Regions from separate parts of the Sporosarcina sp. FSL K6-3508 genome, predicted to be linked through region 2. Evidence: riboswitches for the same ligand, from Rfam matches in the RefSeq annotation. Region 2 holds a riboswitch; the other holds the start of a gene.
What was found. Region 2 has a riboswitch for thiamine pyrophosphate ahead of MKX97_RS01430 (thiamine phosphate synthase). Riboswitches for the same ligand answer to the same signal wherever they lie in the genome.
Positions count from the first base shown of each region.

Region 1: it holds a riboswitch for thiamine pyrophosphate, as region 2 does, so the genes downstream of both, thiC (phosphomethylpyrimidine synthase ThiC) here and MKX97_RS01430 (thiamine phosphate synthase) in region 2, are expected to answer to the same signal.

Region 1 covers NZ_CP152016.1:2,937,176-2,941,392, forward strand. Annotated here, with positions in the region: gene MKX97_RS14610 (L-lactate permease) at 1-354, shown strand, start outside; gene MKX97_RS14615 (hypothetical protein) at 465-635, opposite strand; gene thiC (phosphomethylpyrimidine synthase ThiC) at 651-2,426, opposite strand; TPP riboswitch at 2,554-2,670, opposite strand; gene MKX97_RS14625 (methylated-DNA--[protein]-cysteine S-methyltransferase) at 2,716-3,255, opposite strand; gene MKX97_RS14630 (multidrug efflux SMR transporter) at 3,248-3,562, opposite strand; gene MKX97_RS14635 (multidrug efflux SMR transporter) at 3,565-3,909, opposite strand; SAM riboswitch class I at 4,064-4,167, shown strand.
Region 2 covers NZ_CP152016.1:295,133-299,349, forward strand. Annotated here, with positions in the region: gene MKX97_RS01415 (ThiF family adenylyltransferase) at 1-290, opposite strand, end outside; gene MKX97_RS01420 (thiazole synthase) at 287-1,060, opposite strand; gene thiS (sulfur carrier protein ThiS) at 1,057-1,251, opposite strand; gene MKX97_RS01430 (thiamine phosphate synthase) at 1,281-1,871, opposite strand; TPP riboswitch at 1,951-2,059, opposite strand; gene MKX97_RS01435 (Crp/Fnr family transcriptional regulator) at 2,153-2,851, opposite strand; gene MKX97_RS01440 (cation-translocating P-type ATPase) at 2,829-4,217, opposite strand, start outside.

The DNA of each region.
Region 1 (4,217 bases), 990 kb from region 2:
TCTCTGTTCCAATTCGGCGCCGCGGGCAATATCGGTTTGGATACGACACAAGCCGGAATTGTCGTTGCAATGCAGGCCGTGGGAGGCGCTGCCGGTAACATGATCTGTGTGCACAATGTCGTTGCAGCTTCGGCGACAGTTGGGTTAATCGGTAAAGAGGGTCTGTTGATTCGCCGTGTACTGTTCCCGCTCAGTTATTATTTATTGGCAGCTGGATTCTTCGGCATGGCATTTATCCACGGATTCCTAAATATCTGGTTGATCCTCGCTATTGGAATTATGGCGGCATATACCATCAAAATGGCGACAGATAAACGGATGTTGTCAGTAGAATCATTGCGTCAACCATCGTAATTATAGAATGCAAAAAAGAGCCACTGATTGGCTCTTTTTTGTCATGGTTAAATTTTATTTACTCGGTTCGCGTCTACTCTGATACGTTACGTACTTCCTGCAACCTATTTTTAATAATGAATACTCTCCACCTTCTGGCACTTTTCACATTCTCTATGTGTCGAAGTTTCTATATATTCATGGATACATTCGGCTTGCAACTTATATAACTTTTCCTCTAATTCACGTAGACCTTGGCGCTGCACAACAATATGACGAACTAACTGTTTTGCTGAAGTCATCTAACCCACTCCTAATCAAAGATAGATTTTAGCACCAGATCTTTTGAATTCTTCCGCTTTTTCCTGCATTCCTTTTTCGATTGCCAGATTCTCTTCTGGACTATTTTTATCCACGTACTTTCGAATGTCGTGAGAAATACGCATACTGCAGAATTTCGGCCCGCACATTGAACAGAAATGAGATACTTTCGCCCCTTCTGCCGGTAACGTTTCATCGTGATATTCCATCGCTCGTTCTGGATCTAGACTCAGATTGAATTGATCTCTCCAACGAAATTCGAAGCGAGCTTTGGATAATGCATCATCGCGCTTTTGTGCATTTGGATGGCCTTTCGCTAAGTCTGCTGCATGGGCAGCTATTTTATATGTGATGACACCTTCACGAACATCCTCTTTATTTGGTAATCCGAGATGCTCTTTTGGCGTTACATAGCACAGCATCGCAGTCCCGAACCACCCGATCATCGCAGCACCAATTGCAGATGTGATGTGGTCATACGCAGGCGCGATATCTGTCGTCAACGGACCTAATGTATAGAATGGTGCCTCCTGACAAACTTCCATTTGTTTATCAACATTTTCCTTAATTAAATGCATCGGTACATGCCCAGGTCCTTCGACCATCACTTGCACATCGTGCTTCCAAGCAATTTTCGTCAGTTCACCAAGCGTATCCAGCTCAGCAAATTGCGCTTCATCATTAGCATCTGCAATCGATCCCGGACGCAAGCCATCTCCCAATGAAAATGCGATATCATACTGCTTCATGATTTCACAAATTTCCTCGAAATGCGTGTAGAGAAAACTTTCTTCATGATGAAGCATGCACCATTGCGCCATAATCGAACCGCCACGTGAGACAATGCCTGTCACTCGGTTAACCGTCAGCGGTATATAGCGTAGCAGTACCCCCGCATGAATCGTGAAATAGCTGACGCCTTGCTCGGCCTGTTCAATCAATGTGTCGCGGAAGACTTCCCATGATAAATCTTCCACTTTTCCATTCACTTTTTCGAGCGCCTGATAGAGCGGAACTGTCCCCACCGGTACAGGGGAATTTCGGATGATCCACTCACGTGTCGTATGGATATTCTTACCTGTCGATAAATCCATAATATTGTCCGCACCCCAGCGTGTTGCCCACGTCATCTTCTCCACTTCTTCTGCAATCGATGAAGAGACTGCGGAATTTCCGATATTCGCATTAATTTTGACATGAAATTTACTGCCGATAATCATAGGCTCTGCTTCGGGGTGGTTAATATTGGACGGAATGATTGCCCGTCCTCTCGCAACCTCATCGCGTACCAACTCCGATTCAACGCCTTCACGAATCGCAATGAACTCCATTTCAGGTGTGATCATCCCTTTTCGTGCATAATGCATCTGCGTAACATTCTTTCCCTTTTTAGCTCGCAGCGGTTTGCGCTTCAATAAAGGAAATTGCGCATCGTTATTCATTTGCTCTATTGAACGATAGCCATTATCCTGTGGTTTTACTTGTCTTCCTTCATATTCTTCCACGTCATTACGTTCCCATATCCAATTTTCCTTAATGGCTGGAAGTCCTTTTTTAATATCGACTTCATAGCCTGCTTCCGTGTATTTTCCGCTCGTATCATAAACGCGGAACGGTTCATTCGGAAACTCATCTTGCTCTGTCACGGTTGGTGATAGTTCAATTTCGCGCATAGGTACAAGCAAATCGGATCGACTTCCTTGTACATATACTTTTCTGCTTGCCGGAAAACAATCGTGAATGTGGATCTCTTTTTCTGTCGTTTGTTTCATTTGTCATCGTCTCCTTTGTGAGGGCAGACCATGACTCCATCCGAGTAAAGGGAATCAGCAGCACAAAAAAAGACCAGCTCCATAAAAAAAGGACCTGGTCTTTCAAAAACGCACAAAAGTACGCTGATTGATAGATTGAAAACTTCCCCACGCTGGTACGAGCCAGATCAGGTCCAAAGAGTTCGGAATGCATTTTACTCATCCCATCTCAGTCCAGTCGCGCTGGACACCCCTAGTTATGATTATTGAATTGTCGAACAACTATAGTTTATCATAGAGTAATGCTTTGTCAACTAGAGGAAGTAAAAGAATTACCTTCCATTCGAATCAACCGATCTTTCAGTTGCTGACCATCCCGGTAGCCCGATAGACTTCCATTTTTTGCGATGACCCGATGACATGGGATGACAAGCAACAACGGATTCTTTCCAATCGCGGAAGCAGCTGCTCGAATTGCAGAAGGATGACCGATTATCTCGGCAATGTCTGAATATGTCACCAATTGTCCATACGGAATATCTTGAAGCGCTTTCCACACCTTGTTTTGAAATGGTGTGCCTGACCAATCCACGGAGCATGTGAAATCTTGCACTTCTCCAGACAAGTAACTTCTCACTTCATTTGCGTATTCAGCTAATCTGTCTGCATTTTCCTTCACTTCGCCAGCGCCATATTGTTTGGTGAGCCAACTCTTCATTTTTTCCTCAGCATCTTCAGCTAAGCCTACATAGAGAAGGCCCCTTTCAGTCGCTGCCATTGTTACGTTCCAACCTTCCACATCAAAACTTGTCCAATAAACCAGTTTCCCCACTACCTTTCTATTAGCCAAACAGCTTCAATCCAACGGCCCCTACTATAATCAATGACAAAAAGAAAATCCTTTTCACACTTGCAGACTCTTTAAAGATTAGAATACCAGCCAGGACTGCCCCTGCCGCTCCCAATCCTGTCCAGACTGCATAAGCCGTACTCATTTGAATATCGCGCATCGCTAACGATAAAAAAACAAAGCCGAAACTGAATACTCCAACTATGAGTAGGAGACGCTTGATCGTACGTTTCTGCAAGTAATAATTGATGCTTATAACCCCAAAGATTTCTCCAAGACTGGCAATCGCTAAATAAACCCAAGCCAACGTCAACTGCCCCCTTCTTGATTCGCTTCATCCGACTGCTCATCTGTAGTCAGTTTGATACCAACAACCCCGATGACAATCAAACAGATAAATGACAGCGTAATCCAGGTGAAGTCCGCGTGGAAAACGAAAATATCAACTAATAGAATGGCTGCAGCGCCTGAACCGGTGAAGACAGCATAAACAGTCCCTGAAGGCAATTTCTCACATGCCTTAATAATGAAATAAAAACTAAATATAATCGCGCCTCCAGTTCCGATCCAATGCAGAAACGTCTCCGAATAGCGCAGTCCCACCACCCAAAATATTTCTACGACCGCAGCTAAAGCGACATAACTCCAAGCCAAAGTTAACGTCTCCTTTCATTCGCTCTATAGTGTCTATTAGTATAACAAACCTTTCAGTTAAACGAAAAAAGCATTCCTAGTAGAAGTAAGCTTGCATCTGCTATGTTCGCATGATAGAATGAATCCACTAATAATTTTTCCTATATTAAGAATATTCTTATCGAGAGAGACGGAGGGATAGGCCCAAAGAAGTCTCAGCAACCAGCCAGCTTGGCATGGTGCTAATTCCAAGGGTGAACACCGCCTTGAAGATGAGAATACTGAAGAAAATGTTGTATGTTCGAGGGCCTATTCGAAATGAAGAGGCT
Region 2 (4,217 bases):
TTCACATCACTGTTGATCTGGCGCAGTCGTCTTTCCGCAGCGGCGGCTTTCGGTAATTGCTCGACAACGTCTTGCTCAGCGTACAACTGCTGACGATGCAAATTGGACCATTCCAAAATATCGCGATCTACAATTGTTAATTCACCAACACCTGCGCGTACAAGCATTTCGGCTCCGGATGAACCAAGTGCCCCAGCGCCGAGGACGAACACCTTGGTCCCCCGTATCCGCAGCTGGCCGTCCGCTCCAATGGGTGTAAACAGCTCTTGGCGTGAATATTTACTCATCAATTTGGCACAAGCCCCTCTAGCGGACTGCTCGCGACGCCATAGTCTCTTACCGGCATGCGCCCTGCTTGATAGCCAAGATGTCCCGCTTCAATCGCTAATTTCATCGCTTCTGCCATTTTAACAGGGTCTGCAGCTTCGGAAACCGCTGTATTCAATAGCACGCCGTCCGCTCCAAGCTCCATCGCGTATGCCGCGTCTTTCGGTGATCCAATGCCCGCATCCACAATGACCGGTACATTTGATTGCTCGATAATTAGAGAAAGATTCAACGGATTCAAAATTCCGTGACCTGAACCAATCGGTGCAGCGCCCGGCATGATGGCATGAACGCCTAATTCACAAAGTTTCCGTGCCAGCACCACATCATCCGACGTATAAGGCAGCACGATGAAACCTTCTTCAAGCAGCATTTCAGATGCACGCAACGTTTCCACTGGATCGGGCAACAACGAATGGCTGCAGCCAATAATCTCAACCTTTACCATATCACATAATCCCGATGCTTTCGCCAGCTTCGCGATATGCACCGCTTCCTCCGCTGTGCTTGCGCCTGCTGTATTTGGCAATAATGTATAGTGCTCTAAATCCAGTTGCTCCAGGAAATTCGGCTGAGACTCTTCGAAAATGTTCATCCGTCTCACCGCAAATGTTAAGATTTCTGTCTCTGATACCGCAACTGCCTTTTTTTGAGTCTCAAATGAAGGATACTTCCCTGTGCCTAACAATAAACGTGAAGAAAACCTTTTATCTGCTATTTGTAACATCCTCATCCGCCTCCAACAAAATGTATGATTTCAATTTGATCTCTGTCCATAATTGGTGCATCGTAACTGTCCTTCTGCAGAATTTCCTTGTTCTTTTCGACGATCAAAATTCGATTGCCAAGCTTCAAATGCTCCAGTAACTGCTGAACTGTTTCCACCTCAGGTACAACCGAATACGACTTACCGTTCAAATCAATTGTTTTGCCCAATGAACACCGCTCCTTTGCTATGAATCTCTTGCACGTGCATAATCTCTAACTGCGCTCACTGCGTCTTGACTGCTGATGGGGGACAGGATTGCTGCACCTCTGACGCCGTGTCTTTTAAAAACCGGCAGATGAACTGGTCGAATTCCACCGATTGCATAGACGGGAATCGTGCATGATAATGCAATCTCAAAAAGTTCATCCGTACCCCGCGGAGCCAAGCCTTTTTTGGATGACGTCAGATAAATATGTCCATACAATAGCCAGTCTGCTCCGGCAGCTTGTGCTTCTCGTGCCTCTTCCAATGAATGGACGGAAGATCCTAATCTCAGCGACGGAAAAGTGGTACGTGCTTCCTTCACCGACATTCCATAGCCTGTCAGCTGACAGGGGACGGACAGCGAGTTTGCGAGGCTGGGCCGTGCGTGTACAATTATTTTATCCAATGGAAACCCTCTAGTAGAGAGATGTGAAATCAATTCGATCAGCTGTTCATCCGTCTTCGACTTTTCACGTAAGATAAATTCATCGATATAAGGCTCCGTCTCCAGCAACTTGAGCAGCAGTTCATCAACAGAATGACAATCATCCGTGACACCGACCAATTTCATTTCCAGTTCACCTCCAAATGAAAAAACCACTTCCCGAATCGGAAAGTGGTTGGATGTGTCGGCATGTATGAGAGTACGCCAAAACGACTTGCCACTTCCCTCCGCAGGTACGAACCTGTTCAGGTGATAAGGGTTTCAGAGTCGCACTCTTTTCTCAGTCCTTGTGAAGGATTCCCCTAATGGTCAAAAGATTATAATATTCACTTACAGCATAGCACTTACCAGATTGAAAGAAAAGAGGGATGTCAAATTTTCATCTCTTGCTGAATTTTATATAGCCATTATATGAGTAATAAAGAAACTAAATCGAAAATCTCTACAATCTTAGAACCGGTCTGGCGAATCCAGCCCCGTTCTTCGAATACGCTTAATTTACGACTGATTGTTTCGGGTGTCGTGCCAAGATGGGAAGCTAGATCTTTTCGGCTCATCGGCAGTCGGATGGTCAATTGTTGCTGTTCCTCTGATAGATCCGCCAAATACAACGCAAGTCGAGTTTCAGCAGATTCCATGGCGATTCGGGCGGCTCGCAGCTCTGTATCCGCGAGTCGGGAAGAGAATTCCGTAAGCATCCTCAATGAAATTGCAGGGTGAGATTGCAAAAGTTGCTGCATCTCGTCCCGTTGGATGATACACAGTTCAACGGCTTCCAAAGTTTCCGCATATGCGTCATGAGGCTTTGCGTCGAACAAGGAAAGCTCGCCTGTGAATTCTCCTGGTTTCAGGATACGGACGAGTTGTTCCTTGCCATTCTCCGATAGACGATAGACCTTGACTCGTCCTTTATGCAATATATATAAACCTTCTGAGCGATCACCGCTATGGTAAATCATTTCACCGCGAGGGTAGCTTATGCTGCGTGCAAGCGCGACGATTTGATCCATTTGCTGCTTATCCAAGTGATTGAAAAGAGGGACGAGCGAAACGCAGGAACGGTGAAGATCGTTCGTGCTTAGGTCACAATGTGATCCTTGGTTCATCCGATATCACCTCACTTTGTTTTTGATTCGATGGCTTGTCGTTAGTATAACGTATTAATCGAATGGCGTTCAGGATCACCAGAAGTACGCTCACTTCATGGACGAGCATACCGGAAGCGAGGAATACTTTGCCGAGTAATACACCGAGCAACAGAAGGAATACGGTACCGACCGCAAAGAATGTATTCTGCTTCATGTTCTGTACAGTTGCTTTCGCTAAAGCATAGGCATGGGAGAATTGATCGAGCCGATCTGCCATCAAGACGATGTCCGCTGTCTCCATTGAAATATCTGTTCCGCCTTCTCCCATGGCAAGCCCAATATCCGCCGTTGCTATGGCGGGTGCATCGTTGATTCCGTCGCCTGCCATAGCAACTCGGTGACCTTGTTCTTTCAAACTCTGAACTGCCGCCACTTTATCTTCAGGCAATAATTCCGCATAGATTTCGTCAAGGCCAAGGTGTTCGCCAACTAGTTGGGCTGTATGTCGATTGTCGCCTGTCAGCATGATCATTTGCTTGATGCCATTTTTCCGCAATTTGGCCAACGCTTCGGTAGCTTCCGGACGAATTTGATCGGCGACAGAGATGATTCCTGTGATTTCCCGGGAAATACTGACGAAAATTGCCGTATTTCCAGCTTTCTCACGTTGTGATGCATAGTCTTCCATTTCAGAAGGAATCGGGATCTTTTGGTCTTCCATTAGTTTGCGATTGCCAACTGCGAGATGCTTTCCTTCTACTGTAGCCATTATTCCATTTCCTTTAACCACTTCAGCGTCTTCCGGTTGATTGGACAAATGAATCGCACGTTTCTTCGCTTCTTTAACGATAGTCCGGCCTAGATGGTGTTCTGAAATCATTTCGGCTTCGGCTGTGAGACGCAGTAACTCTTCTTTCTCTATACCTAATCCGTAGACATCAGTTACTTCAGGTCGCCCTCTTGTCAATGTACCTGTTTTATCAAAGACGATCGTATCAATTTTCGCTAGCTGTTCCATTACTTCTCCGCCTTTTATCAAGACACCGTTTCGGGCTCCGTTGCCAATTCCTGCAACGATCGAAACCGGTGCGGAAATGACGAGGGCTCCAGGGCAAGCGATGACGAGGAAAGTTAACGTCATTTCGATGTTCCGTGTTAAAAGATAAACGAGCACGGACAAGAGCACAATGGAAGGCGTATAGATAGTAGCAAAACGCTCGAGAAACTTTTCGGTTTTCGATTTGGATTCCTGCGCTTCTTCCACTAATTCAATAATGCGGGCGAAAGTCGTGTCATTACCAACCCTTACGGCAATCACTTCTATATAACCATGTTCCACTAGTGTACCGCTGAATACTTGATCATCCAGCATTTTGCTGGCGGG